DNA from 4 places in the Microbulbifer sp. ABF4_148 genome. Region 4 is predicted to be linked to each of the others. Evidence: predicted binding sites of a transcription regulator. Region 4 holds the regulator's gene; each other region holds the start of a gene.
What was found. Region 4 encodes sigma-54, which starts transcription at its own class of promoters, with help from an activator protein. Its sites were predicted from a motif close to TGGCACANNNNTTGCNNT; they were not measured.
Positions count from the first base shown of each region.

Region 1 (2,201 bases), 340 kb from region 4:
GGCAAAGTAAACTTCCTCGGTACCGCACTCGCCGATATGAAAGACATCTGCACCCGCATCGCGCAAGCCATTGGCCAGCGCATCGGTCAGCTCGCCACTGGTCAGGCGAATATCATGACCGACCACGACCTTCTTCGCGCCCAGGAACTGGGCAAAAGCGCGCCCTACCCGGTAAGCCACATCCGTATTCAATTCGTCCGGTACCCGCCCCCGCAGGTCATAGGCCTTAAAACAAGTCAATTCGGCCACTAGATCACTCTCCACTATCAGAAATCCCCATTTTATGACGGTAAATAGATATTTTCGTAAACATAATTCGTGGCTTCTACAAAGCCATCCACAGACCCGCAATCAAATCGCCGCCCCTTGAAGCGATAGGCCAGCACGCACCCGCGCTGCGCCTGGGCCAGCAGGGCATCGGTAATCTGCACCTCGCCATTTTTCCCCGGTGGCGTCTCACGCAACAGGTCAAAAATATCGGGGGTCAAAATATAGCGCCCGATGATCGCCATATTACTGGGCGCATCTTCCGCCGCGGGCTTCTCGACCATGCTGGTCACCTGATACAGGCCCGGTTTAATTTCGTTGCCAGCAATCACACCGAACTTGTGGATCTGCTCCAGCGGAACTTCCTCCACCGCAACGATGCTGCAGCGAAACTGCTTGTGCAGCTGCACCATTTGCCCAAGGACACCCAGTTCGTCACACAGACACAGGTCGTCCGCCAGCACAACGGCAAAAGGCTCGTCACCCACCAGCCGCTCGCCCTGCAAGATGGCATCGCCCAGCCCACGCATCTCCCCCTGACGGGTATAGGAAAAGCTCGCGCGGTCGATCACATCTTGTACCGACTCCAGGAAGCGCTCTTTACCGGTACCGGCAATCTGTGCTTCCAGTTCAAAATTGGTATCAAAGTGATCTTCGATGGCTCGTTTTCCGCGACCGGTCACAAATCCGATCTCGCTCAGCCCCGCCTCGATCGCCTCTTCAACGCCGTATTGCACGAGCGGCTTGTTGACCAGCGGTAACATCTCTTTTGGCATGGCTTTGGTGGCCGGCAGAAACCGGGTTCCGTAGCCCGCCACAGGGAACAAACATTTTCTCAGCATTTCGACCTGCCTATGGCAATGGTTCTAATTTGCCCCCCCCGGGGCCCGGAACTTAGCACAAATTTGTGACGCAGTTCACCTGTTTGGTCCGCCTTGGATTTTGCGCCGAAACCGGGCATTTGCGGCGTTCACCCCTGCAATCTAGTCAGCAAAGGGTGTGCCAGCCACAAAAAGCTGCATGACTGGCTGGACATCACACCCCCACACTTTAGAATGCCTGCTCTTGCAAAAACGCCCAAAATTGGGGACAAAATGAGTAACTTCGTTCAGAAAAGCAGCTATTCCCGTGAAGAACTCCTCGCCTGCTCGCAGGGTGAGATGTTCGGTCCGGGCAATGCTCAGCTACCCGCTCCCAACATGCTGATGCTGGATCGCATCACCCACATCTCCAAGGATGGCGGCGCCCACGGCAAAGGCGAGCTGATCGCCGAACTCGATATCCACCCGGACCTGTGGTTCTTTGACTGCCACTTCCCCGGCGACCCGGTCATGCCCGGCTGCCTAGGCCTCGATGCCATGTGGCAGTTGCTCGGCTACTTCCTCGCCTGGAAAGGCAACCCGGGCCGCGGCCGTGCGCTGGGTTGCGGTGAAGTGAAATTCACCGGACAAATTCTCCCAACCGCCAAAAAGGTGACATACCATATCCAGATGAGCCGCCTGGTTGAGCGCAAACTGGTCATGGGCATCGGTGACGGTTCCGTGGCAGTGGATGGTCGTGAGATCTACACCGCAAAAGACCTGCGCGTAGGCCTGTTCACCAGCACGGACGACTTCTAATAAACGAGCCGAACACAACCGGAGTCATCAGGCTCCGGTACGCTCGCCTCAATAATTGTCGAAAAGCATTACTGGAGACCAAATATGCGTCGGGTAGCTATCACCGGAATGGGAATCACCTCCTGTATCGGCACGGACCTCGAGACGGTCACAGAGTCTCTGCGCCTCGGGCGCAGCGGTATTCGCGAAAATGAAGAGTATCGGGAACTGGGACTGCGCAGCCAAGTTGCGGGCCCTGTAGACATCGATTTCAAAGACCATATCGATCGCAAGCATCTGCGCTTTATGGGCGACTCGGCTGCCTACGCCTACATT
Region 1 is NZ_JBSWUI010000001.1:4,067,462-4,069,662, forward strand. It holds gene ACXAD0_RS17865 (phosphohexomutase domain-containing protein) at 1-249, opposite strand, end outside; gene galU (UTP--glucose-1-phosphate uridylyltransferase GalU) at 282-1,109, opposite strand; gene fabA (3-hydroxyacyl-[acyl-carrier-protein] dehydratase FabA) at 1,362-1,886, shown strand; gene fabB (beta-ketoacyl-ACP synthase I) at 1,971-2,201, shown strand, end outside.
Region 1: galU (UTP--glucose-1-phosphate uridylyltransferase GalU) is a predicted target of sigma-54. The motif match lies at 1,255-1,272, and genes of this name have one in related genera.

Region 2 (2,201 bases), 1.8 Mb from region 4:
ACGACTTCGAGCGGCTGGAAGGCTTCGTGCCCGGCCAGGGAGAAGCCTTCAATCCGCTGCTGATCAAAGAAGAAAACTTTGAGAGCGGCTACCGCTTCAGTATTGGTGGTGAGTGGTACCCCTGTGAAGAAGTCACCTGGCGTATTGGCTATGCCTACGATCAAGGCGCTGCGCGTGACGGATTCAATCGCGAGGAATCAGAGGCATTCGGCTCGCCCATCACTTGGCGCACGCTATCTATTCCAGATACCGATCGTCAATGGGTAACCTTCGGCGGCACTTACGAATTCGACAAGCAGCTCTCCGTGGATGGTGGTATTGCCTATCTGTGGGGTGATGACGAGACGATTCTGGAGGGCAATATCTTGCCCACCGATGGTCTCGTCGGTCCAGGCACAGCGTTGCGCACCTACTTCGATGGCGGCACCACCAATATCGAAGCCTGGCTCATTGGTGCTTCCATCAACTACACCTTCTAGAGCCCATTCTGGACAACCTATACATGGCCCGTCAGCTTTGCTGGCGGGCCATTTTTTTGCCTACTGCGCTGCCCATCAACAGGCGCACTGCCTCCAATACGCGCACCCCTGCCCTTCCCGCTTTGTAAAATGACATCGCCACAGCCAATACGAGTCTCTCGCAGCACCACAGATTTGGATTGCACCATCCAATCGCACGATACATGCAACGCACCATCAACCAGCATCGCGGCGCGCCAATTCGGCTCGTCGACGCACCACGGGAGCGCAATCTCAGCGAGACGGGAACGCGGTAAAAAAGTCCAGTCGAGGGCGCGCATCGTTTAGACGCGCCCCAATTTCCTGTCCGCTATCGAGTCCCCGACGCCTTTCCACTGCGCTTGCATCCCACAGTGCACATTCCCCGAAAGGCCAGTATGGACAATGATTTACGTCGATATTCTATAAGACCGGCAATGCCCCTCGGCGTTGCGCCGAGCGCGGGGCGACCTTCAGAAAAATTAAATTGGCACAGTCCCTGCATTGATGTGGCAGAGCCCAGTTTCCGAGGTACTGCAGCGAAAGGGGCACAACAATTAGTCGACTGCCCCCGTTTTGGGGCAGCCTGAGCAAAGGCGCTCATTGACCTTCCGTCCGGTGACGGGAGCTCGATGAGCGCCTTTTTTTATGCGCGAATTTTGACAACTCACCGAAACGGAACAGGAGAGACTCTCTGATGAAATGGGCAACCCCTCTCAAGGCTGCGGCCATGTCACTCGCCATGCTGGCGGGTCTCGGCAGCACTGCCGCCCAGGCAGAAGAACTCGGATATCCCGAAAAAGAAGAGCTGACGTTTGGCTTTATCAAACTCACGGATATGGCGCCGATCGCTATCGCCTATGAAAATGGCTACTTCGAAGATGAAGGCCTTTACGTCACTATCGAAGCCCAGGCCAACTGGAAAGTTCTGCTCGATGGCGTTATCGATGGCCGTCTCGACGGCGCGCACATGCTCGCTGGCCAGCCAATCGCCGCGACCATGGGCTTCGGTACCAAGGCCGACATCATTACGCCTTTCTCCATGGACCTGAACGGCAACGGCATCACCGTTTCCAATGACATCTGGGAACAGATGAAGCCGAACATCCCCAAGATGGACGATGGCCGCCCGGTGCATCCGATCAAGGCCGACGCGCTCAAGCCAGTTGTTGAAAAGTACAAGGCTGACGGCAAGCCTTTCAACATGGGTATGGTATTCCCGGTCTCCACCCACAACTATGAGTTGCGTTACTGGTTGGCGGCTGGTGGCATCCATCCTGGATTCTACGCGCCGCACAAGGGTGACATCTCTGGACAGATCAGCGCAGATGCCTTGCTGTCTGTCACCCCGCCACCGCAAATGCCTGCCACCCTCGAAGCCGGCACTATTTATGGCTACTGCGTGGGCGAGCCCTGGAACCAGCAGGCTGTCTTCAAGGGTATTGGCGTACCGGTCGTAACTGACTACGAAATCTGGAAAGACAACCCGGAGAAAGTATTCGGCATCACCAAAGAGTTTGCTGAAAAGTACCCGAACACTACCGTGCGTATTACCCGCGCGCTGATCCGCGCCGCCAAGTGGCTGGACGAGAACGACAACGAAAACCGCCCGGCCGCCGTAGAGATTCTCTCGCAGTCCAACTATGTCGGTGCGGATTACGATGTTATCGCCAACAGTATGACCGGCACCTTCGAATATGAAAA
Region 2 is NZ_JBSWUI010000001.1:1,936,615-1,938,815, reverse strand. It holds gene ACXAD0_RS08370 (OmpP1/FadL family transporter) at 1-479, shown strand, start outside; gene ACXAD0_RS08365 (CmpA/NrtA family ABC transporter substrate-binding protein) at 1,228-2,201, shown strand, end outside.
Region 2: ACXAD0_RS08365 (CmpA/NrtA family ABC transporter substrate-binding protein) is a predicted target of sigma-54. The motif match lies at 986-1,003, and genes of this name have one in related genera.

Region 3 (2,201 bases), 2.0 Mb from region 4:
AGACAACAACACCAACCCAGAGTAGTAAGACAACGCCACTCAGAAAGAACGAGCCCGCAACAACTCCGGTACATCTATTCTTTACTCCATATCTCAGCCAGCACAAGTAAGCGGCATACAAAACAAGGTAAAGAGCACCTACCCGAATCAGTTCCGACTTGTACTCAAATGCCGACAGCGCCTTGAGGGAGTCACCCCCATCCCGCGCAAAGGGCAGGTACTCAAAATTGAAGAAGACCTGAAAATACTGGAAGTGCCACCAGTTGGTAACGGTCAACAAAAAACAGGCGGCAAGAATAATCAGCGTAATGACGACAGAAAGTCTGGGGAATCGCCATCCCAGGAGCAGAACCGCGGACAACACTAGGCAAGCTACCCCGAGCGAACTCGCAAGTCCAACCGGAATCGGGTTTGGCAAGCCAAAATAGGAAGTAAAGCTGATGGCCGATAGAGCAAGGACGACCAGAATAAAATCAAGCAGAGAAGTTCGCCGGCTCAATATGTTCACCTCTCAACCCGTCCAATACGGTACCTATGCACAAACAACAAACGACAAACGACAAACGACAAACGACAAAAAGTAAAAAGCCCCGCGATAGCGGGGCCTTTACTAAGCCTACTTAAACTAGAACTTAGAAACCACCGCGGCAGGAACCTGGCAGGTACTTCGGATCGACGCTAGTACCATCACCAGAAGCACCACAACGCCAGCCATAGATCAAAGCGCCTACGTCGGCATTGGTGAGAGTATCGCCTGCATTAGGACCAGTCATCGGGACCAGGGTTACCAGCTGACCATCAGTAACGCTCGGTGCGAGACCCTGAACGGCAATAGTGACCACACCATTGTCGTCAGTAGCAATGCTCTGTACGTACTTAGTTGCGGCGCTGGAGGATTCACAACCCCAAGTACCGCCAGTAGGCAAAGTAGAACCTACAGCAGACTGAACAGATTCAGTGATAGTGGTGCGGCATGCACTACCGGCAAGTACCACTTCAGACATTTTCGCGCGAACGGTGTAGTCCTGGTAAGCCGGCAGAGCCACAGCCGCCAGAATACCGATGATCGCAACTACGATCATCAATTCAATAAGAGTAAAACCCTGTTGTTTTTTCATTGTAACCGTCTCCATACAGACAATTAGATTGTTGGATGAATCCCGTGAGGAAGTCGCGTAAAACAATACAAGCAATGTGCCAATACGCGCAACCGCGAAACTGCAACAAAATCAAAGAATTAGCTGGGTATTTTTTAGGCAATTCGAGTTAAGCGTGTCACAGAGACTCACCAAGTGACAAAATTTGTCAGGTCCAAGCCGTTTGGGCAGGCAGGAGACATGGCAGCACGGAAGCCACTTTGGTCCCGGTCGCCGCTCAGAAATTGGGCGCCCCAATGAGCGCCTTCCTTATATGGCCTAAATGCGACCTAGTTGATTGGCCAACTCTGGCGAATTCGATATATTGGGGCTAAGCGCGCCAATTGGGCTGAGAGCGAAGCAACTCACCTTCTCCCGGGTAGCCCTATAAATCGTTTAAAAAACGCGCAAAATTCGACCGATCGCACAACCGTAGCCCAGGCATTGTAAGAATCATGAGCAGTATCCCCCTCAATGGACTGGCCAAGCAGCTGGTAGCAGAGCAGATTCTCGATGAGACGACCGCAGCGTCGGCCATGAAGGCTGCACGCCGGGAAAGCCAGACATTTGCACAACATGCGGTAGAAGCCAAGCTGGTCAAGAGCCGTGAACTCGCCACCATTGCCTCCAATGCCTTTGGCTCCCCAGTCTTTGACCTCGGCACCTACAACTTTGATCTGATCCCCAAAGACATCATTGATGAAAAACTGATCAGCAAGCATTTCACACTGCCCCTTTACAAGCGTGGCAACCGTCTGTTTGTTGCTGTGGCTGACCCGACCAACCTGTCCGGCCTGGACGAGATCAACTTCAACACCGGGCTTAATACTGATGCGGTCCTTGTCGAAGCGGACAAGCTGGCCAAGGCCATCGAAAGTTATCTGTCCAATAGCTCGGACATTAGTGCCGGCCTGGATGGCATGGATGACGAGGATCTCGATGCGCTCAACGTCGAAGGCGGTGGTGATACCCAGGAAAGCGAGGATGGTGAGCCCGGCGGCGACGAGGCCCCGGTTGTACGCTTTGTCAACAAAGTACTGCTGGATGCGATCCGTACTGGTGCCT
Region 3 is NZ_JBSWUI010000001.1:1,748,588-1,750,788, reverse strand. It holds gene ACXAD0_RS07535 (LTA synthase family protein) at 1-499, opposite strand, end outside; gene ACXAD0_RS07530 (pilin) at 633-1,118, opposite strand; gene pilB (type IV-A pilus assembly ATPase PilB) at 1,592-2,201, shown strand, end outside.
Region 3: ACXAD0_RS07530 (pilin) is a predicted target of sigma-54. The motif match lies at 1,183-1,200, and genes of this name have one in related genera.

Region 4 (2,201 bases):
CGGCTTCTGTTCTGCGATTGTCTGGGCAATATTCAGCAGCAGCTTCTTCTTGCTGCTCCCCGCCACACGACTCAGGCAAAGGCGGGGAGTGAGTAAATCTTCCAATGTCATGGTTTACCGGTAATTTCGCAGCTTTTCTTTGTGCTTCAGCAGCTGGCGATCGAGCTTGTCTGTGAGTGAATCAATGGCGGCATACATATCGTCAGACTCGGAGTCAGCAAAGATGTCGCGACCGTTCACATGCACCGTGGCCTCGGCCTTCTGAATCAGTTTATCGACGGAGAGCACCACTTCTGTTCGTGTGGCCACGTCGTTATGACGGGAGAGTTTATCCAACTTGGATTCACAGTAATCGCGGATGGATGGGGTCACATGCAGGTTATCGCCACTGATGTTGATCTGCATAGAAGTCTCCTTTGTGAGCGCGTCTTATGACGTAAAAGTCATGGAGCCCACTCCGTCAGGGCGGCAACCCTACTAGGAAGTGGGTCAGAATGGAAGGATACACTCAAGGATTGGGGTTTGGTTGCAGGAAAAGAGGGTTATTCTGCCTGTAATTGGCGACTGACCTTGTTGTTTCAGTCAGCTTGTTCTTAAACGAGGCGTTTGCGCTCGCTGGAGGAGGGGATACCCATGGATTCGCGATATTTCGCGACGGTTCTGCGCGCGACTTTGATGCCCTGCTTATCCAGTTCCTGGGTGATCTTGTTGTCGGACAGGGGCTTGCGTGGCTGCTCTGCATCGATGAGCTTGCGGATCATCGCGCGAATTGCAGTGGACGATGCATCTTCACCGGAGTCGGTACTCACGTGGCTGGAGAAGAAATACTTCAGCTCGAATACGCCGCGGGGCGTGAACATATACTTTTGAGTGGTCACGCGAGAGATGGTCGACTCGTGCATGCCAATGGTTTCTGCGATATCGGCCAGTACCATGGGCTTCATGGCTTCCGGGCCATGCTCAAAAAAGCCCTGTTGTTTCTCCACGATACTGGAGGCCACTTTGAGCAGGGTTTCATTGCGGCTCTGCAGGCTTTTCAGAAACCAACGCGCTTCCTGCAGGTGGTCTCTCAGGAAGTTGTTATCTGCCGAGGTGTCGGCGCGCTTGATCAGGGCCGCGTAGCCACTGTTGATGCGCAGGCGGGGCGTGGTTTCCGGATTCAGTTCTACCTGCCAGCGGTCCTGTCGGCGGCTGACGATCACATCCGGTACCACATACTGCGGGTCTTCATCACCGAAGCTCTCGCCGGGGTGCGGGTTGAGTGTCTGGATCAGGCGCATCACTTCGCCGAGCTCGGACTCGCTGAGGCGTGTGCGTCTGCTGAGTTGACGGAAGTCCCGTTTGCCGAGCAGGTCCAGGTGCTCTCCGACGACCGCGCGCGCCTGCTCCAGCCAGAGTGTATCCAACGGCAGTTGCGCAAGTTGCAGTAGCAGGCACTCACGTAAGTCGCGGGCGCCGCAACCAGCCGGCTCGAATTGCTGGATGGCCTTCAGGACGGCGATGACTTCATCGGTTTCCGCACCGAGAGATTCCGCGATTTCCGCGATTGGCGACTCCAGGAACCCCCTGGGGTTGATATCGTCAATCAGCGCTTCGGCGATGCGTTTGTCCTGTTCGGTCAGTGGTGTCAGGTTGAGTTGCCAGAGGAGGTGGTCATTGAGATTGTCGGGAGCGGCATTGCGCAGCTCCAGCGTGCTGTCTTCCATTGGCCCGGCGCTACTGCCGCCGCTGTAGATATCGTCCCAGTGTGTGTCTACCGGCAGGTCTTCGGGGATATCCTTGTTCCAGTCTCCCTCCGCCAGCTGCTCTGACTCTGTTTCAGCGGCTGCTGTGGGTTGTTGAGCTTCCAGAGGTTGCGGATCTTCAGTGTGCGCTTCCGCGTGCTCTTCCGCCTCGACTTCCAGCATGGGGTTGCTGTCCAGGGCCGACTGCACCTCTTGCTGCAGGTCCAACGTCGAAAGCTGGAGCAGACGAATGGCCTGCTGCAGCTGCGGCGTCATCGTGAGCTGCGTGCCGAGTTTTAGCTGGAGAGACTGCTTCATGGGTGTCGGTAAGTTACTGCGGCGAAAGAATCTTCTGTTTATCCATGACGCCGCAGACTAACCTTCTGCAATCGCGATTACAAGCAATAAGTATGCCGAAAATGATGGGCGTGCGCGGAGCCGGCGGATCTTAGTCCAGTAGATTACGTTGGCGGGGTT
Region 4 is NZ_JBSWUI010000001.1:3,723,593-3,725,793, reverse strand. It holds gene ptsN (PTS IIA-like nitrogen regulatory protein PtsN) at 1-111, opposite strand, end outside; gene hpf (ribosome hibernation-promoting factor, HPF/YfiA family) at 115-405, opposite strand; gene ACXAD0_RS16435 (RNA polymerase factor sigma-54) at 594-2,042, opposite strand.